DNA from 3 places in the Streptomyces sp. KPB2 genome. Region 1 is predicted to be linked to each of the others. Evidence: riboswitches for the same ligand, from Rfam matches in the RefSeq annotation. Region 1 holds a riboswitch; each other region holds the start of a gene.
The links. Region 1 has a riboswitch for thiamine pyrophosphate ahead of D1J63_RS09965 (thiamine ABC transporter substrate-binding protein). Riboswitches for the same ligand answer to the same signal wherever they lie in the genome.
Positions count from the first base shown of each region.

Region 2: it holds a riboswitch for thiamine pyrophosphate, as region 1 does, so the genes downstream of both, thiO (glycine oxidase ThiO) here and D1J63_RS09965 (thiamine ABC transporter substrate-binding protein) in region 1, are expected to answer to the same signal.
Region 3: it holds a riboswitch for thiamine pyrophosphate, as region 1 does, so the genes downstream of both, thiC (phosphomethylpyrimidine synthase ThiC) here and D1J63_RS09965 (thiamine ABC transporter substrate-binding protein) in region 1, are expected to answer to the same signal.

Region 1 is NZ_CP034353.1:2,334,171-2,340,932, reverse strand. Features, by position in the region: gene tsf (translation elongation factor Ts) at 1-756, shown strand, start outside; gene pyrH (UMP kinase) at 963-1,721, shown strand; gene frr (ribosome recycling factor) at 1,902-2,459, shown strand; gene D1J63_RS09975 (phosphatidate cytidylyltransferase) at 2,459-3,634, shown strand; gene rlmN (23S rRNA (adenine(2503)-C(2))-methyltransferase RlmN) at 3,747-4,853, shown strand; TPP riboswitch at 4,892-4,997, shown strand; gene D1J63_RS09965 (thiamine ABC transporter substrate-binding protein) at 5,077-6,165, shown strand; gene D1J63_RS09960 (iron ABC transporter permease) at 6,141-6,762, shown strand, end outside.
Region 2 is NZ_CP034353.1:6,024,010-6,030,771, reverse strand. Features, by position in the region: gene D1J63_RS27145 (NAD(P)/FAD-dependent oxidoreductase) at 1-199, shown strand, start outside; gene D1J63_RS27140 (hypothetical protein) at 237-1,232, opposite strand; gene metF (methylenetetrahydrofolate reductase [NAD(P)H]) at 1,289-2,212, opposite strand; gene thiE (thiamine phosphate synthase) at 2,327-2,998, opposite strand; gene D1J63_RS27125 (Rv2175c family DNA-binding protein) at 3,202-3,567, opposite strand; gene D1J63_RS27120 (FAD-dependent oxidoreductase) at 3,630-4,910, opposite strand; TPP riboswitch at 5,058-5,169, shown strand; gene thiO (glycine oxidase ThiO) at 5,167-6,390, shown strand; gene thiS (sulfur carrier protein ThiS) at 6,387-6,587, shown strand; gene D1J63_RS27105 (thiazole synthase) at 6,590-6,762, shown strand, end outside.
Region 3 is NZ_CP034353.1:4,185,167-4,191,928, reverse strand. Features, by position in the region: gene D1J63_RS18620 (hypothetical protein) at 1-652, opposite strand, end outside; gene thiC (phosphomethylpyrimidine synthase ThiC) at 796-2,640, opposite strand; TPP riboswitch at 2,633-2,822, opposite strand; gene D1J63_RS18610 (YibE/F family protein) at 2,894-4,402, shown strand; gene D1J63_RS18605 (SsgA family sporulation/cell division regulator) at 4,451-4,888, opposite strand; gene D1J63_RS18600 (IclR family transcriptional regulator C-terminal domain-containing protein) at 4,989-5,714, opposite strand; gene D1J63_RS18595 (DUF5326 family protein) at 6,036-6,248, opposite strand; gene D1J63_RS18590 (cupin domain-containing protein) at 6,400-6,717, opposite strand.

The sequences.
Region 1 (6,762 bases):
GACGAGGCCGAGGGCAACGTCGAGAAGGCCGTCGAGGCGCTCCGCATCAAGGGCCAGAAGGGCGTCGCCAAGCGCGAGGGCCGCTCTGCCGAGAACGGCGCCGTCGTCTCGATCATCGCCGACGACAACACCTCGGGTGTCATCGTCGAGCTGAAGTGCGAGACGGACTTCGTCGCCAAGGGCGAGAAGTTCCAGACGGTCGCCAAGACCATCGCCGAGCACGTCGCCAAGGTCGCCCCGGCCGACCTCGAGGCCCTGCTCGCCTCCGAGATCGAGGCCGGCAAGACCGTCCAGGCGTACGTCGACGAGGCCAACGCCAACCTCGGCGAGAAGATCGTCCTGGACCGCTTCGCGCAGTTCTCCGGCGGCTACGTGACCGCGTACATGCACCGCACGATGCCCGACCTGCCCCCGCAGATCGGTGTCCTCGTCGAGCTGGACAAGCCCAACGCCGAGATCGCCAAGGGTGTCGCCCAGCACATCGCCGCCTTCGCGCCGAAGTACCTCTCCAAGGAGGACGTGCCGGCCGAGGTCGTCGAGACCGAGCGCCGCGTCGCCGAGGAGACCACCCGCGCCGAGGGCAAGCCCGAGGCCGCCCTGCCGAAGATCGTCGAGGGTCGCCTCAACGGCTTCTTCAAGGACGCCACCCTGCTCGGCCAGCCCTACGCCCTGGACAACAAGAAGTCCGTCCAGAAGGTGCTGGAAGAGGCCGGTGTCAGCCTGAAGCGCTTCTCGCGCATCAAGGTCGGCATCTGAGTCCGTACCGCGACGGACGTACGACCCCGGTAGGGTCGACAGCAGTCGTCGGCGCCGTTCGCGTATGCGGTTGCGTACGCGCGCGTGGCGGCGGACGACAGCAGATCTGACGAGGAGGCCATTGCCGCGTATGGGATGCGAAACCCGCCCCCGCCGGCAGTGGCCTTCTTCGTGTGTGTGACCCACGTAAAAGAGGCGAGATCTCCATGACCACCAAGGCCGAGAAGAGCGACGACGGCAAAGTACGCGGCCGCTTCATGCTGAAGCTGTCCGGAGAGGCCTTCTCCGGCGGTGGGGGCCTGGGCGTCGACCCCGACGTGGTGCATGCCATCGCCCGCGAGATCGCGGCCGTCGTCCGGGACGGCGCGCAGATCGCGATCGTCATCGGCGGCGGCAACTTCTTCCGCGGCGCCGAGCTGCAGGTGCGCGGCATGGACCGCGCCCGCTCCGACTACATGGGCATGCTCGGCACCGTGATGAACTGCCTGGCCCTCCAGGACTTCCTGGAGAAGGAGGGCGTCGACTGCCGTGTGCAGACCGCCATCACGATGGGCCAGGTCGCCGAGCCCTACATCCCGCTGCGCGCCGTGCGTCATCTGGAGAAGGGGCGCGTGGTCATCTTCGGTGCCGGTATGGGCATGCCCTACTTCTCCACCGACACCACCGCCGCGCAGCGCGCCCTCGAGATCGACGCCGAGGCCCTGCTCATGGGCAAGAACGGCGTGGACGGGGTCTACGACTCCGACCCGAAGACCAACCCGGACGCCGTGAAGTTCGACGCGCTCGGCTACGGCGAGGTCATCACCCGCGACCTGAAGGTCGCCGACGCCACGGCCGTCACCCTCTGCCGCGACAACAGCCTCCCCATCGTGGTCTTCGAGCTGTTGAAGGAGGGCAATATCGCCCGCGCCGTCAAGGGTGAGAAGATCGGCACGCTTGTGGGTGACCAGGGCAGCCGGGACTGACCGGAGAACACCCCCCGTCCGCGGACGCCACCTGTCCGGGGGACGGACGGGACGGGACCGGGCCGGGGGATGGACAATGTCCCGCCGGTCGGGAACCGTGCAGGAAGAACGCGACGCAGCCGGCCGCAGCTCCGACAGGGGACCGCAGCCGGGCCTACTCAAGACACGCAGGAGCAAGTGGTGATCGAAGAGACCCTCCTCGAGGCCGAGGAGAAGATGGAGAAGGCCGTCGTGGTCGCCAAGGAGGACTTCGCCGCGATCCGCACCGGCCGTGCGCACCCGGCGATGTTCAACAAGATCGTGGCCGACTACTACGGCGCGCCGACGCCGATCAACCAGATGGCCTCGTTCTCCGTGCCCGAGCCGCGCATGGCCGTGGTGACCCCCTTCGACAAGAGCGCCCTGCGCAACATCGAGCAGGCGATCCGCGACTCCGACCTGGGCGTCAACCCGAGCAACGACGGCAACATCATCCGAGTGGTGTTCCCCGAGCTGACCGAGGAGCGCCGCCGCGAGTACATCAAGGTCGCCAAGGGCAAGGGCGAGGACGCCAAGGTCTCGATCCGCTCGGTGCGCCGCAAGGCCAAGGACGGCATCGACAAGCTCATCAAGGACGGCGAGGTCGGCGAGGACGAGGGCCGTCGTGCCGAGAAGGAACTCGACGACACCACCGCCAAGTACGTCGCGCAGGTGGACGAGCTCCTGAAGCACAAGGAAGCTGAGCTGCTCGAGGTCTGATGAACGACTCTTCCTGGGGAGCGCCGCCACAAGCCGGGTACTGGGGGCCGTCCGACCAGGGACCCGTCCAGGGCGCCGCCCCGGCGGGTCCCGCGTACGATGCGCACTACGCGCAGCAGACTCGCCCCATGCCCATCGTGCCCGACGTACCCGAACACGGCGGAGACCAGGACGACGACCAGGGGACCGCTCGGCTGGGCGGTCCCCTGTTCCGGGACGAGCCGTTCCACGACCAGTCCGGTCGCGTCGAGCCGTATCGCGACCAGAACCCGTCGGCGCAGCCGTATGCGGCGGTGCCGCAGAATCCGGAGCCCATGCCCGACGCCCCGCAGCCGGCGCAGCCCCAGCCGCCGCAGAAGAAGAGCGCGGGGCGCGACCTGGGGGCCGCGATAGGGGTCGGCGTCGGCCTCGGCGTGGTGATCATCGCGTCGCTGTTCGTCGTCAAGGAAGTCTTCGTCGGCGTGATCGCGGTCGCCGTCGTCGTGGGCCTGTGGGAGCTGACCAAGCGGCTGGAGGAGCGCAAGGGCATCAAGGCGCCCCTCGTGCCGCTCGCCATCGGCGGCGCGGCGATGGTGGTCGCCGGTTACGCGCGCGGCGCCGAGGGTGCGTGGGTCGCCATGGCGCTGACGGCTCTCGCGGTCCTCGTCTGGCGGATGACCGAGCCGCCCGAGGGATACCTCAAGGACGTCACCGCGGGGCTGTTCGCCGCCTTCTACGTGCCGTTCCTGGCCACGTTCGTCGCCATGATGCTGATGGCCGACGACGGGGCCTGGCGCGTCCTGGTCTTCCTGATACTGACGGTCGTCAGCGACACCGGGGCCTACGCCGTCGGCTGGCGCTTCGGCAAGAAGAAGCTCGCCCCGCGCATCAGCCCCGGCAAGACCCGCGAGGGGCTGCTCGGTGCGGTGGCGTTCGCGATGGTGGCGGGCGCGCTGTGCATGCAGTTCCTGATCGACGACGGCACCTGGTGGCAGGGCCTCCTGCTCGGCCTCGCGGTCGCCGTCAGCGCCACCCTGGGCGACCTCGGCGAGTCCATGATCAAGCGGGACCTCGGCATCAAGGACATGGGCACCCTCCTGCCGGGCCACGGCGGCATCATGGACCGGCTGGACTCCCTGCTGCCGACGGCACCGGTGGTGTGGCTGCTGCTGGTGATCTTCGTCGGGTCCGGGTGATCCGGTCGGTGCCCCCTGCACGGTGGGCCTGATCTGCTGGTTTCTCGGAGAGGGACCCGTTGTCCACAGGGCGGCGGGTCCCTCTCCGTATGTCTGCGACACTGGTATGGCCATGCCTAAGCCCGGAGAACTCACATTCGTCGCGCCGCGCGGAGCCAAGAAGCCGCCGCGGCACCTTGCCGATCTCACGCCTGCCGAGCGCAAGGAGGCTGTCGCCGCGATCGGTGAGAAGCCGTTTCGCGCGAAGCAGCTCTCGCAGCACTACTTCGCGCGGTACGCGCACGCCCCCGAGCAGTGGACCGACATCCCCGCCGGTTCCCGCGAGGGGCTGCGGGAAGCGTTGCTGCCCGAGCTGATGACGGTCGTGCGGCACCTGTCCACCGACCAGGGGACCACGCGCAAGACGCTGTGGAAGCTGTTCGACGGGACGCTCGTCGAGTCCGTCCTCATGCGTTACCCGGACCGGGTGACCATGTGCATCAGCTCCCAGGCGGGCTGCGGGATGAACTGCCCGTTCTGCGCCACCGGCCAGGCCGGCCTCGACCGCAATCTGTCCACGGCCGAGATCGTGCACCAGATCGTGGACGGCATGCGGGCGCTCAGGGACGGCGAGGTCCCGGGAGGCCCCGCGCGGCTCAGCAACATCGTGTTCATGGGCATGGGCGAGCCCCTCGCCAACTACAACCGAGTCGTCGGCTCCATCCGCCGCCTCACCGACCCCGAGCCGGACGGTCTCGGGCTCTCCCAGCGCGGCATCACCGTCTCCACGGTCGGCCTGGTCCCGGCGATCCACCGTTTCGCCGACGAGGGCTTCAAGTGCCGCCTCGCCATCTCCCTGCACGCCCCCGACGACGAGCTGCGCGACACCCTCGTCCCCGTCAACACGCGGTGGAAGGTGCGCGAGGTGCTGGACGCCGGGTTCGAGTACGCGGCGAAGTCCGGGCGCCGGCTGTCCATCGAGTACGCCCTGATCCGCGACATCAACGACCAGGCCTGGCGCGGTGACCGTCTCGGCAGGCTCCTCAAGGGCAAGCCCGTGCACGTCAACCTGATCCCGCTCAACCCCACGCCCGGCTCCAAGTGGACCGCGTCCCGGCCCGAGGACGAGAAGGCGTTCGTGGAGGCGATCGCGGCGCACGGTGTGCCGGTGACCATCCGGGACACCCGCGGACAGGAGATCGACGGGGCGTGTGGTCAGCTCGCCGCGAGCGAGCGGTAACCTGACCGGCGGAAGTACAGCAGCACAGTCACATCTTCATATTCCGACAGGGGAGCGCCACAGCGCTGAGAGTGCGGCACCGGCCGCAGACCCTCCGAACCTGGCCCAGGTCATTCTGGGTAGGGAGATCGGTCACCACTCGAGCTGTTGCGCCCTGCCCGGGACCCTCGCCAGGGGTTCCGGGCGGGGCCGCGTCTTCTCCTGGTCACCCAGGAGGAATTCAGTGAGCATCACCAAGAAGGTCAGTGTCCTGGCCGTCGGCCTCGGCATGGTCGGCACCCTGGCCGCCTGCGGATCGTCGTCCGACGACGCCGGGAGCGGCTCCGGCGGCGCCAAGACCGTGACGCTGGTCAGCCACGACTCGTGGGCCGCGTCGAAGGACGTCATCGCCGCCTTCGAGAAGGAGTCCGGCTACAAGGTCGAGGTCCTCAAGGACGGCGACGCCGGGCAGGCCGTCAACAAGGCCATCCTGACCAAGGACAACCCGCAGGGCGACGTCTTCTTCGGCGTCGACAACACCCTGCTCTCCCGCGCCCTCGACAACGGCCTGTTCCAGCCGTACGAGGCCAAGGGCTCGGACCGGGTCCGGCCCGAGTACCGGACCGACCGGGACAAGCACCGGGTCACGCCCATCGACACGGGCGACATCTGCGTCAACTACGACAAGGCGTACTTCAGCAAGCACAAGCTGACCCCGCCCAAGTCCTTCGACGACCTCGTCAAGCCCGAGTACAAGGACCTGCTCGTCACCGAGAACGCGGGCAGCTCCTCGCCGGGTCTCGGGTTCCTGCTCGGCACCGCCGCCCAGTACGGCGACGGGGGCTGGGAGGGCTACTGGAAGAAGCTCAAGGCGAACGGCGTCAAGGTCGTCGACAGCTGGGAGCAGGCGTACAACGAGGAGTTCTCCGGCTCGGCCGGCGGCAAGAAGGCCAAGGGCGACCGGCCCCTCGTCGTCTCCTACGCCTCCTCCCCGCCCGCCGAGGTCGTCTACGCCGACCCGCAGCCGGACACCGCCCCCACGGGCGTCGCCGACGGCACCTGCTTCCGGCAGGTCGAGTACGCGGGCCTGCTCAGCAACGCCAAGAACCCCGAGGGCGGCAAGGCGCTCCTCGACTTCATGCTGAGCAAGTCCTTCCAGGAGGACATGCCGCTGAACATGTTCGTCTACCCGGTGCGGGAGGGCGCGCAGGTCCCCGAGGCGTTCTCGAAGTTCGGGCCGCAGGCGAAGGACCCGCAGACCCTCGACCCGGCGAAGATCGCCGACAACCGTGACCAGTGGGTCAAGTCGTGGACCTCGCTCGTACTGAAGTGAGCCACCCGGGCAAGCAGGCGGGCACCGCGCGCGGGAGCGCGGCGCGGCTCGGTCTCATGGCCGTGCCCGTCGCGTTCTTCGCGGTGTTCTTCGCCTACCCCGTCGCCGCCATCGTCGCGCGGGGCCTCAAGGTCGACGGGGTCTGGCGGCTCGGCCGGATCGGGGACGTGCTCGCGCAGTCCGACGTGCGGCACGTCCTGTGGTTCACCACCTGGCAGGCGCTGGCGTCCACCGCGCTTACGCTCCTGATCGCCCTGCCCGGCGCGTACGTCTTCGCCCGCTTCGACTTCCCCGGCAAGCAGGTGCTGAGGGCCGTGGTGACGGTGCCGTTCGTGCTGCCGACGGTCGTCGTCGGCACGGCCTTCCTGGCGCTGGTCGGGCGCGGCGGGCTGCTCGACGAGCTGTGGGGCGTACGTCTGGACACCACGGTGTGGGCGATCCTGCTCGCGCACGTCTTCTTCAACTACGCCGTCGTCGTCCGCACCGTCGGCGGCCTGTGGGGGCAGCTCGACCCGCGGCAGGAGGAGGCCGCGCGGATGCTGGGCGCCTCGCGGCTGCGGGCCTGGCGGCAGGTGACGCTGCCCGCGCTGGCGCCCG
Region 2 (6,762 bases), 3.7 Mb from region 1:
CGACGGCGCGATCCCGGCGCCGGCGCTGGCGGGGGCCGCCGGACGCCTGCTGCACGCGGCGAACTCGACGCGCACGGACGGCCTGTTCACGGTCGGCGGCTGGTCGCACCCCGGCGGAGGGCTCCCGCACGCGGGCATGTCGGGCGCGCTGGTCGCCGGACTCGTGGTGGAGGGACCGGAGTTCCGCGGCTCCCAGTGAGCCGCCGACGGGCGCCCGGCGAAGACCGGCCGGGGGCTCAGAAGCGGTACTGCTCGTCGTAGCCCTGGCTCGACCCCTGCGTCTGGTCGTTGCCCTGGTAGGGATACGGCTGCTCGGCCGGGAGTTCGCCGCCGTAGGGGTCGTCGGTGCTGCGCTGCTGCGGCACCCACACCCCGCCGGCCGGGGTCTCGCCGCCGTAGCCGCCGGGCGCACCGGTGCCGCCGGTGGCGTACGGGTCCTGCCCGTAACCCTGCTGGCCGTACTGCTGCCCACCGGTCGTGTCGTAGGCGCCGGTGTCGTACGACCCGCCGTCGTAGGTGTGGGTGCCGATGTACGGGTCGGAGTAGGCGGCGTACTGCTGCTGCGCGCCGGTGTCGTAGCCGTAGCCCTGCTGCTGTCCGTAGCCCGAGTAGTCGTAGGCGTAGGCCTGGTCGGCGCCCGGCGCGGCCGCCGCCTGCTGCTGGCCGGTGCCGTAACCGGAGTCGGCGTACACGCCGTACGAGCCGGTGTCGTCCGGCATGGGCTGCGGCGCGTAGACGGCGGTGGTCTCCGCGGCCGTGGGGTCGGCGGTGGGGCGGGCGGGGGTGAAGACGTCGTCGCGGTCGTAGTCGTCGGCCCCGTAGGGCGGGCCGTCCTGGCCCGCGACGGGCCCCTGGGCGTGCTCGTCGTAGCCGTCGTGGTGGTCCCGGTCGCCCGCGGCGGATTCGGGTCCCGGGGTCTCGAACGCCGGGTCGTGGCGGTCCCGTTCGGGACGTGCGCGCCTGCCGACGAGGCTCGCCGGGGCGTTGACCGCCCAGCCCGCCTCGAAGCCGCGGCGGAACGACAGGGTGACGTAGGTCTGGCCGACCGCGAAGGCGGCCGCGCCGACCCCGATGACGAGCACGTTCGACATCAGCACACCGGCCACGACGCCGACGAAACCGCCGAAGGCGAGCAGCCGCCAGCGCAGCCGCGCCTTGTACTGCAACAGCACCTCGCCGAGCAGCCACAGCGCGACGACGCCGAACGCGATGTAGAGGACCGTCCAGCCCATGTACGCCCCTCTCCCAGTGGCCGTTACGCAGTGTGTCGCAAATACGTGCGGCCGGTCTAGGCCCGCGGTGGGTGGTGCAGGCCCAGGTTCTCGTAGATTTCCAGCGTAGCCGTGGAGTTGTTGAGCGTGATGAAGTGCAGTCCGGGCACACCCTCGGCCAGCAGCCGCGCGCAGAACTCCGTGGCGAACTCGATCCCGATCGAGCGTACCGCCGCGGGATCGTCCTTGACTGCGAGGATCCGCTCTTTCAGCTCCGCGGGGAACGAGGCGTTGCTGAGCTTCGGCAACCTCTCCAGCATCTTCACACTGGTCACCGGCATGACCTCCGGGATGACCGGGGTCTCGCAGCCGGCCGCGGCGACCCGGTCGCGCAGCCGGAGGTAGGACTCGGGCTGGAAGAACATCTGGGTGATCGCGTAGTCGGCGCCCGCCCGGCACTTGTCGACGAAGTGCGCCACGTCCGTGTCCCAGTCGGCGGAGCGCGGGTGCATCTCGGGGAAGGCGGCGACGCCGACGCAGAAGTCGCCCGACTCCTTGATGAGCCGGACCAGTTCGGCGGCGTACGTCAGGCCCTCGGGGTGCGCGATCCAGTCGGCGGTCGGGTCGCCGGGCGGGTCGCCGCGCACGGCGAGCATGTTGCGGATCCCGGCGTCGGCGTACTGGCCGATGATGTTGCGCAGTTCGGCGACGGAGTGGTCGACGGCGGTGAGGTGGGCCACCGGGGTCAGGGTGGTGTCGGCGACGATCTGCTCGGTCTCCCGGACCGTGCCCGCGCGCGTGGAGCCGCCGGCGCCGTAGGTCACGGAGACGAAGTCCGGGGCCACGGCCTCGACCCGCCGCAGCGCGCTCCACAGGTTCTTCTCGCCCTTGGGCGTCTTCGGCGCCGAGAACTCGAACGAGTACGTCGTCTTGCCGGTGGCGAGGATGTCGCGCACCGTGCGGGCGCGATCAGTCCTCGTGCTTGCGGTTCCGAGGGCCATACCGGCAGGTTAGCCAGGGTGCGGCGGTCCCCCAACCGGATGGGGGACATTTGTCCATATTGTCGAGTTGTTGTCCACCTTTTGGACACCCGGCCCGCTCGCGGCTGCGCGGGGCTACTCCCCTGCCGGGACCTGCCGCAGCCGCTTCGCGAACTCGGCCGCCGCCGCGCCGGGGTCGTCGGCGGCGGTGATCGCGCGGACGACGACCACGCGCCGGGCGCCCGCCTCCAGCACCTCGTCGAGGTTGCCGAGGTCGATGCCGCCGATCGCGAACCAGGGGCGGTCGGTGCCCAGCGCCGCCGTGTACCTGACCAGGTCGAGGCCGGGTGCGTGGCGGCCGGGCTTGGTGGGGGTGGGCCAGCACGGTCCGGTGCAGAAGTAGTCCACGCCGTCCTGGACGGCGGCAGTGGCCGCCTCGGACTCGGCGTGCGTGGAACGGCCGATCAGGACGTCGTCGCCGAGGATCGCGCGGGCGGCGGGCACCGGCAGGTCGCCCTGGCCGAGGTGCAGCACGTCGGCGCCGGCGGCGTGCGCGACGTCCGCGCGGTCGTTGACCGCGAGGAGCCTGCCGTGGCGGGCGCAGGCTTCGGCGGACACCTTCAGGTGCTCCAGTTCCTCGGCCGCCTCCATCCCCTTGTCCCGCAACTGGACGATGTCGACCCCGGCGGCGAGCACGGCGTCCAGGAACTCGGGCAGATCGCCCTGGCTCCGGCGGGCGTCGGTGCACAGGTAGAGCCTGGCGTCGGCGAGCCGGGCGCGGGCGGTGGTCGGGGCGGTGTCGGGCATGCGGGTGTCCCCCCGGTTCGGTGGCGCGGGCCCGGGACCGGGCCGCGCGATTCTGGCACACGGCCGCGGACCGGGCCCCTCCCGGGCCGTGGTCCGCGGCTCGTACGCCGGGCGGTGTGGCGGATCAACCGTGCGACGGACCGGACCGGCGAGGTCGCGGATCGGCCGCGATCACGCGGTGTGACAGGCCGGCGCCGTGGCGGTCAGACGGCGAGCGCCTGGGCGCGGCGCTTCACCTCCGTACCGCGGTTCTCGGCCAGGGCCTGGGCGGGGGTGCCGGGCAGGCTCGGGTCGGGCGTGAAGAGCCACTCCAGCATCTCCTCGGCCGTGAAGCCGTCGTCCCGCAGCAGTGTCAGGGTCCCGGCCAGGCCCTTGACGACCTTGTCCTCGTCGATGAAGACCGCCGGGACGTGCAGCGCGCGGTTCTCGCCGCGGCGGACGGCGATGAGCTGGCCTTCCTTGATCAGCTGGCGTACCCGGGTCACCTCGACGCCGAGCTTCTCGGCGATGTCGGGGACGGTGAGCCAGGCGGGCACGAGAGCATCGGTCTTTGCGTCAATCTCGGTCACGCCCCCAGCCTGCCACCTGGCACTGACAGTCGGAAACCGGACCGGGCCGGACCGCGCCGGGGCTACGCCGACGCGGCCGTCGTCGCCTTCAGCGGCTTCGCGGGGTCGGCCAGCAGGTCCGGGTCCATCGTCGTGCCCGCCTGGATCAGCCGTTTGCCCTGCGCCAGGTCACGGGGGCGCCCCACCGCCAGCAGGGCGACCAGGCGGCCCTCGCGCAGCCAGCAGACCGTCCAGGCCGGGCTCGCCGGGTCGCCGCGCCACAGGGTGGTGTCGGCGGCCGTGTGGTGACCGGCGTACTGGACGAAGCGGCCGAACTGCTCGGACCAGAAGTACGGCACCGGGTCGTAGGCCGCCGGGGCCTCGCCCGTCGGGGCTCCGACGATGTCGGCGGCGACCGTGCGCGGGCCCTGGAGTGCGTTGTCCCAGTGGTGCACGAGCAGCCGCTCGCCGTAGCGGGCGGAGGGGAAGGAGGCGCAGTCGCCGACCGCGTGGACGTCCGGCGCGGACGTGCGCAGGCGGTCGTCGGCCAGGACCTCGCCGTACGCGCCGAGCGCGATGCCGGAGCCCGCCAGCCAGCCGGTGGCCGGGCGCGCGCCGATGCCGACGACGACCGCGCCGGCCGGCAGCCGGGTGCCGTCGTCGAGGACGACACGGGCGGGCTCGCCGGGGCCGCCGGGCTCGACGCGCTCCACGCGCGCGCGGGTGCGCAGTTCGGCGCCCGCCTCGGCGTACCAGTCGGTCATCGGCGCGGCGACCTCGGCGGGCAGCGCGTCGGCCAGCGGCCGGTCGGCGGCCTCCACGACGGTCACCGCGCAGCCCGCCTCGCGCGCGGCGGTGGCGAACTCGGCGCCGATCCAGCCCGCGCCGACGACCACGACCTCGTGCCGGCGGGCGAGCACCGGGCGCAGCCGTTCGGCGTCGTCCAGGGTGCGCAGCAGGTGCACGCCGGGCACGCCCTCGGCGCCGGGGAGCCGGACCGGTTCGGCGCCGGTCGCGAGGACCAGGGAGTCGTAGGGCACGGGGCCCTCGGAGGTGTCCAGGACGTGTGCGCCGGGGCGGACGCCCAGGGCCTCGCAGCCCAGCCGGAGGGTGATGCCGAGCGCCTCGAAGTCGACGTCGAAGGCGGAGCCCTCGGCGGTGCCCAGCAGGACGGCCTTGGACAGCGGGGGCCGGTCGTACGGTTGGTGCGGCTCCGCGCCGACGAGGGTCACCGGGCCGGTGAAGCCCTGTTCCCGCAGGGCGACCGCGGTCTGCACGCCCGCCATCCCGGCGCCCACCACGACCACCCGGCGCTCCGCGTCCGCCGCCGGTCCCTGTCCCCGCTCCCGCGTCTGCTCACTCACCCGATCACCATAGACACCCGGCGTTTCGTCGGTCGGCGCGCGTGCCCGACGAGCCGGCGGCCGCGCGGATCGGCGGCCCCCGGGGTTCTGCTCCGTCGGGGAGGCTCCCTTACCCGGGCGACGCGCCGCGGGCTAGGGTGGCCGACGCAAGGCACTCGCGGGAGCCCGGACGCACCGGGCTGAGAGGGAGGCTGGCGGCCTCCGACCGTACGAACCTGATCCGGGTCATGCCGGCGAAGGGAGGGGCTGGACGCCCATGTCGTCTCCACCACACACGCCTCCACACACACCTCGAACCCCCCGTACGTCCGACGTGCTCGTCGTCGGCGGCGGGATCGTCGGGCTGGTCACGGCCTGGCGGGCCGCGCAGCGCGGGCTGGTCACGGCCCTGGTGGACCCCGAGCCGGGCGGCGGCGCGGCCCAGGTGGCGGCCGGGATGCTGGCCGCCGTCACGGAGCTGCACTACGGCGAGGAGACGCTGCTCGCGCTGAACCTCGCCTCGGCCCGCCGCTACCCGGACTTCGCGGCCGAGCTGTCCGAGGCGACCGGCCGGGACCTCGGGTACCGCCGCTGCGGCACGCTCGCCGTCGCGCTGGACGCCGACGACCGCGCCCACCTGCGTGAGCTGCACGCGCTCCAGCAGCGGTCCGGCCTGGAGTCGGAGTGGCTGTCGGGGCGCGAGTGCCGACGCCTGGAGCCGATGCTCGCGCCGGGCGTGCGCGGGGGGCTCCGGGTGGACGGCGACCACCAGATCGACCCCCGCCGCCTCGCCCACGCGCTGGTGACCGCCTGCGAGCGGGCGGGCGTGGTCTTCCACCGGGTGTGGGCCGAGCGGCTCACCGTCGGGCGCGGGGACCGGGCCACGGGTGTCGTCACCGCCGACGGCACGGCGCTGGAGGCGGGGCAGGTGGTGCTGGCCGGGGGCAGCCTCAGCGGGCGCCTCGCGGGCGTGCCGGAGGCCGTACTGCCGCCGGTGCGGCCCGTGAAGGGGCAGGTGCTGCGGCTGACGATGCCGAGGACGCACGGACCGCTGCTGAACCGGACGGTGCGCGCCGTGGTGCGCGGCAACCACGTCTACCTGGTGCCCCGCGAGAGCGGCGAGCTGGTCGTCGGCGCCACCAGCGAGGAGCTGGGCTGGGACACCACGGTCACCGCGGGCGGCGTCTACGAGCTGCTGCGCGACGCGCACGAGCTGGTCCCCGGCATCACGGAGCTGCCGCTGACGGAGACCCGCGCGGGGTTGCGCCCCGGCTCCCCGGACAACGCCCCGCTGCTCGGCCCGACCGCCCTGGACGGCCTGCTGCTGGCCACCGGCCACTACCGCAACGGCGTTCTGCTCACCCCGGTCACCGGCGACGTCATGGCGCACGCCCTGACCACCGGGAGGCTGCCCGAGGAGGGGCGCCCCTTCACGCCGCGCCGCTTCGACGCCGTTCCCGCGCTTCCCCCACTCCCGCACCTCTCGGAGCAGTCCGCATGAACATCTCCGTCAACGGCGAGCCGCGCGAGGTGGCTCCTGGTACGGCCCTGGACGCGCTGGTGGGCACGCTCACCGCGGCACCGTCCGGAGTGGCCGCCGCCCTGAACGAAACCGTCGTCCCGCGCGCGCAGTGGTCCGCCACCGCCCTGGCCGACGGCGACCGTGTCGAGGTCCTCACCGCCGTCCAAGGAGGCTGACCATGGCTGACGATCCCTTTGTCCTCGACGGCACGTCGTACGGGTCCCGCCTGATCATGGGTACGGGCGGGGCGCCCAGCCTGGACGTGCTGGAGCGCGCGCTGGTGGCCTCCGGGACGGAGCTGACCACCGTCGCGATGCGGCGGGTGAACGCCTCGGTGCACGGGTCGGTGCT
Region 3 (6,762 bases), 1.9 Mb from region 1:
CCATACGGACCCGGTCGCTGCGCTGGCTGACGACCAACATGTCGTCGGCGGTCACCACCGCGACATTGGTGGCGAAACTGCACTGCAGAAACGCGGGTGCCTGCAGCGGATCGTCCGGGGCAAGATAGCAGGACCGAGGAGTCGTGCCGTCGGACAGTCGGCGATCGAGCTGCTGAGCCGCAAGAAACGTGTAGTAGTCGGTCGGGCGCAGCCGCAGATGAACTTCGGGCCGTTCGTCGAGGGCGGTGCGGGAGACATCGAACGATTCGACCGCGTAGCGAGGACCGTTCCACAACGGCGTTCGTCCCTCCGCACGCAGGCGTTCGCTCTCAACCTCGATTTCAGCGCGCCAACCGACCATGTCCGGGGGCAGCTCGATCTCCTCGTCGAGCACGTGGATGTAAATGGCCTCGGCGGGTATCGACGACTCACCGTCTCCCTCCACGACCAGCGCGGAGGTATGGAGGGGGCCCAGGGAGAAGGTCCTCCAGGCGGGGCTGGACTCCTCCCTCTGCCTCAGGCTGCGCACCGCTCTCGTCGAACGAGTGCGCAGTTTGTGCCAGCTGTTCTGTAACGGTTGTTGGAAGAGCACCGCGAACAACATCCCCAGCACCGCGCCGACGACGCCATTGGCCATATCAATCCCGCCCATGTCAGGCAGAGTAGGCCCGTAGATCACCTCATGCGCGATCTTGTCTCTTCCGTTACGGCACAGAGCAGGCCCTCCCCGAGCCTGAAGTGGCCCCGGACGCAGCCACCGGGGACCAGGCCGGGGAGTCAGCCCACACGTTGGGTTCAGTCAGCCATGGGCAGATAGACCCGGTTCCCGTTGGCCGCGAACTCCTTCGACTTCTGGAGCATCCCCTCAGCGACTTCCTCAGCCGTCGCCCCCGCAGCCGCCGTACCGCCGAACTGCTTTGTGATGTTTTGACTGATCTTCATCGAGCAGAACTTGGGCCCGCACATGGAGCAGAAGTGGGCCGTCTTGGCGGGTTCGGCAGGCAGGGTCTCGTCGTGGAACTCCCGTGCCGTGTCCGGGTCGAGGGCCAGGTTGAACTGGTCCTCCCACCGGAATTCGAACCGGGCGTCCGACAGCGCGTCGTCCCACTCCTGTGCACCTGGGTGGCCCTTGGCGAGGTCGGCGGCATGGGCGGCGATCTTGTAGGTGATGACGCCGGTCTTGACGTCGTCGCGGTTGGGCAGGCCCAGGTGCTCCTTGGGCGTGACGTAGCAGAGCATGGCCGTGCCCCACCAGGCGATCATCGCGGCACCGATGCCGGAGGTGATGTGGTCGTACGCCGGCGCGACGTCCGTGGTCAGCGGGCCGAGCGTATAGAACGGAGCTTCATCGCAGATCTCCTGCTGAAGGTCGATGTTCTCCTTGATCTTGTGCATCGGGACATGTCCCGGGCCCTCGATCATGGTCTGTACGTTGCAACGCTTGGCGATCCGGTTGAGTTCCCCGAGGGTGCGCAACTCGGCGAACTGGGCCTCGTCGTTGGCGTCCGCGATCGAGCCCGGGCGCAGGCCGTCGCCCAGGGAGTAGGTGACGTCGTAGGCGGCGAGGATCTCGCAGAGTTCCTCGAAGTTCTCGTACAGGAACGACTCCTTGTGGTGCGCCAGGCACCACGCCGCCATGATCGAGCCGCCGCGCGAGACGATCCCGGTCTTGCGGTTCGCGGTCAGCGGTACGTACGGCAGGCGCACGCCCGCGTGGACCGTCATGTAGTCCACACCCTGCTCGGCCTGTTCGATCACGGTGTCCTTGTAGATCTCCCAGGTCAGCTCCTCGGCCCGGCCGTCGACCTTCTCCAGGGCCTGGTAGAGCGGCACGGTGCCGATGGGAACGGGGGAGTTGCGCAGAACCCACTCGCGTGTGGTGTGGATGTTGCGGCCGGTGGAGAGGTCCATGACCGTGTCGGCGCCCCACCGGGTCGCCCAGGTCATCTTGTCCACCTCCTCCTCGATGGAGGACGTCACCGCCGAGTTGCCGATGTTGGCGTTGACCTTCACCAGGAACCGCTTGCCGATGATCATCGGTTCGATCTCGGGGTGGTTCACGTTGGCGGGCAGGACGGCACGTCCCGCCGCGATCTCCTCGCGAACCACTTCGGGCGAGACGTTCTCCCGGACGGCCACGTACTCCATCTCCGGGGTGATCTCACCCCGTCGCGCGTACGCGAGCTGCGTGACCGCGGTGCTGTTCCGGCCCCGGCGCGGCTGGCGCGGGCGGCCGGGGAAGACGGCGTCGAGGTTGCGCAGACCGCCGCGCGGCGAGGTGTGCTTGATTCCGTCGTCCTCGGGACGGACGGGACGGCCCGCGTACTCCTCGGTGTCGCCGCGGGCGATGATCCAGTTCTCCCGCAGCGGAGCGAGGCCCCTGCGGACATCGGTGTCGACGAGTGGATCGGTGTACGGGCCCGAGGTGTCGTACAGCGTGACCGACTGCCCGTTGGTGAGGTGCACCTGACGGACCGGCACCCGCAGATCAGGGCGTGAGCCCTCGACGTACGCCTTGTGCCAGCCGATGGACTTCCCGGCCTCCGTGGTCTCCGCGGCGTCCTCCTGGCCGGAGTTCTGGGTGGGGTGGTGTGCGGAGTTCTGCGCGGAGGCAGGCGTGCGTGCGTCCTTGATGGTCATGAGACCTACTCCCTACGCCGGCATTACCCGGTAACAGGTTCGGCGGTCGACGCAGCGGCTTCCGTCCGACGGTGCTTCGTGGGATACGTCACTCGACTTCGGTGACGTTTCCCGTGAAACATCGCTGGGACGGAGGTCAGCGCCCTCTCAGCCCGGTGCTCCGAGCTCCCGCGTGTACAAAGGTGCCTCCACGCTAGCGCCCCTTCGGGCGCGGTGACCAGAGGGCCCCCCTCGTTCTTGCGATGATCGGGCGGTGACCACACCGCAGCATCCCCCCTTTCCACCGCGCCGGCCCCGCCGCGGACCGAACGCCGAAGAGGGCGACGGTCGTGCGACCGGCCATGTCCCCGCCTTCGCTCATGGTGCGCCCGAGGGCAGACCCGAGACCGGTCACGGGCACGGGTCCGGTGCGAAGGGTGGCGGGCAGGGCGCGAGTGGCGGACAGGGCGCGGGTGGCGGGCACGGGCACTCGCACACCCACAGTCATGGACCCGCGGCGCCCGTCTCCCGGCATCTGCGCAAGGTCATCGCCGCCGTCCTGATCCCCTTCGCCGCGGCCGTGGTGGTCGGACTCGCGGTGCTGTGGCCGGGCGGTGCGCCTGCTCACGAACGCACGGGTGTCGGCTTCGACCGGCAGACACAGGAAGCCACCGTCACCAAGGTGGTCGCGCTCAGCTGCCAGTCGGTCAACGCCTCGGGCGGCACCCCGACCGGTGACACGTCCACGGCCGAGGGATCCTCCGCGGTGCAGCAGGCGACGGGCGAGTGCAAGCGGGCGACCATCCGCGTCGACACCGGCGATGACAAGGGCCGTACGTTCAACGAGATCGTGCAGCCGGACCAGTCACGGCAGTTGCACGAGGGGCAGAAGGTGGTGGTCGCCTACGAACCCTCGGCGCCCAAGGACCTGCAGTACTCGGTGACCGACATCAACCGCCGGCTCCCCCTGGCCCTGCTCGCCGGCATCTTCGCGCTCGCCGTCGTGGTCGTCGGGCGACTGCGCGGTCTCATGGCGCTGGTCTCGCTGACCATCAGCTTCCTGCTGCTGAACTTCTTCATCCTTCCCGCGATCCTGCAGGGCTCCAACCCCCTGGTCGTGGCTGTGATCGGGTCCAGCGCCATCATGCTGATCGCGTTGTACCTGTGCCACGGGCTGTCGGCCCGCACCTCCGTGGCGGTGCTCGGCACCCTGATCTCCTTGCTGCTGATCGGCGTACTCGGGTCGCTGTTCATCGGCTGGGCCGCGCTCACCGGCAACACGGACGACAACACCGGCCTCATCCACGGCCTGTACCCGTCCATCGACATGAGCGGCCTGCTGCTCGCCGGCGTCATCATCGGTTCGCTCGGTGTCCTCGACGATGTGACGGTCACCCAGACCTCCGCGGTCTGGGAGCTGCACGAGGCCAACCCGACGATGGGCTGGCGCGGCCTGTACCGCGCGGGCATTCGCATCGGCCGCGACCACATCGCCTCGGTCGTGAACACGCTCGTCCTGGCCTACGCGGGCGCCGCCCTGCCCCTGCTGCTGCTGTTCTCGATCGCGCAGAGCGGGGTGGGGACGGTCGCCAACAGCGAACTGGTCGCCGAGGAGATCGTGCGTACGCTGGTCGGCTCGATCGGGCTGGTGGCCTCCGTGCCGGTCACCACGGCCCTCGCGGCCCTGGTGGTGTCGGCGGACCGGCCGACCGCCGCCGCGGGGGCGGCAGCCGGTGCGGGAGCGCCGGCACGCGGTGGGCGGGGCCGTCGCCGTAAGCGCTGACGCGCCCGGCGAAGCGTTACGCCACCGCTGCGCGTCTGCCGTAACGGTTCAGCCCGCGCTCTGTTCCTCGGCCAGGATGCGGTCCAGGGCTTCGTCGAGGTGGCTGTCGAAGTCGGCGAGCGCGCCCTCCTGGCCGAGGGGCACGAGCTTGTCGGTGCGGTCGAGGAAGGCCACGAGAGGCGCGGCCGAGGAGCGGAACAGTGCCTGGTCGCTGCCGACCTGAAGGCGGATCAGCACCTCGGCCAAGGGCTCCGGATCGACCGGTGCGATGCGCACGTCTCCGTCGCCGCACGGCCGGCCCACTCCGTCGACGAGCAATTCCCGGCCGAAGGCCCAGGTCACCGGCGCGTCTCCGGGCAGATGGAAGGTCAGTCGTACGGCGTAGGGATCACGTGTCTCGTACCGCAGCTCCACCGGGATGCGGAACGAGAGCTCCTCGGACACGAGAAAGCTCATCATGACCTCTGCCTGTACGGACTCGCCCATTCGCCTACCCCGTCATTCGCCGTCGACTGTCCGGGAATCAAACCTCTAACACTGGTGGCATCTTGCTCAACGTACACACCAGATCACAAGGAGTGAGTTTTCAGATACTGATAGAGAGCGCCAGTGAACCCAGACGCCGCCCCACCTCGGTCTGCAAACGCTGAGCCGCCGGCAGCAGTCGGTCCGCCTGGTGGAGGGGGAGCGAGATGGCCATCGTCGCGGCGGTGGTGCCGACGGTGATCGGAATGGCCGCGCAGACCGTGCCGAGCGCGTATTCCTGGCGCTCGACCACCGGCGTCATCCGGCGCATGCGCTCCAGTCGTTTCAACAGGCTGTGGCCGTCACGCAGCGTATACGGCGTGAGCGGCCGAACCGGGTAGCGGTCCAGGTGGTCACGGCGGGCGTCCTCGTCCAACTGGGACAGCAGGCACTGCCCGATGGCGTGCGCGTGCCCCGTCTCCCGGAAGTCCGCCCACTCCTCGACCGCCGGGTTGCCCGGAGTGTCGGAGACGCACATGACCTCGATCTCGCCGTCCCGGTACATGGCGTAGTACACCGGGACGCCGATCGCGTCGCGCCAGCGGGCCATGGTGTCGACCACCGTGCTGCGACGTTTCTGCTCGGCCCCGCTGCTGCTCAGCCGCTCGGCGGCCTCGCCGAGGAAGAACAGTCCCTTCTCCCGGCGCAGATAGCCCTCGTGCACCAGCGTGCGCAGCAGGTGGTACGCGGTGGGCAGTGCCAGCCCCGTCTCGCGGGCCAGTTGTTTGGCCGGGGCGCCGTACTCGTGCTCGGCGACGCACTCGAGCAGGCGCATCGCCCGCTGCACGGAGCCGATCAGGGTCGCGGAGGGCGGCGGGTCGGCGGAGGAGGGCCTGGGGGAGGTCCGAGGCGTCGGGCAGGGCTGCACGGGAAGGGCGTGCAGGTGAGCGAATGCGGTGTCAGCCGTGGCCAAGGGTCACTCCCGGAACGCGAGGAGGCAACCCGTGCGGAGAACACGGGTGGGGGTGTACGCCGTGCACGGGGTCGCCCCCGCGTGGAGTTCCGGACTCTAACCGTCGGTCACCGCTCACCGAGGTCCCGTCCGGGAAACTTCCCCCGCCCGAGGGAACCGGTGGTTCCTGTTACCCCCACCGGTGTCCCACCTCTCTCACCAGTCGCTGCGCGACGACGAGCTCGACATGAACTTGCGTACGACGTAGATCAGTCCGCCGACGAGCGCGACGAAGACCAGCAGCTTGAACAGCAGCCCGATCACGAACCCGACCACGCTGGCGATCAGCCCGCCGAACACGACCAGGGCGATGACCGGCACCGCGATCCACTTCACCCACCACGGCAGTCCCGTGAAGATCTCTCGCATCGCCCTTGCCCTCACCTTTCGGGGAACCCCGGCCAGTCCGGGGAATCCTCTGATGTCCTGCACTCGATGCTAGAGGCGCGAGGGCCACGGCAGGGGCTTGGCATCCCTTGTCTCCCCCTGACCGATCCCCTAGGGAACCCCGGGTCCGGTCTCAGCTCTCCGGCGGAGAGAACACCACCAGAACCCGCAGGTCCTCGCTGATGTGATGGAACTTGTGGGCGACCCCGGCCGGCACGTAGACCACACTGCCGCGGGCGACCTGGGTGGTCTCCATGCCCACGGTGATCGCGGCCCGCCCGCTCACCACGAAGTACACCTCGTCCTGTGCGTGCGGTTTCTGCGGGTCGGTCGTCCCCGCGTCGAGGGCGTACAGGCCGACCGACATGTTCCGCTCGCGCAGGAACTGCAGGTAGGCACCGTCGTTGGCGGCGCGCTCCGCCTCCAGTTCGTCCAGCCGGAATGCCTTCATCGCCTCGTCCGTCCCCTGCCTCACCGTTCGTTTCCGATCGCGTCT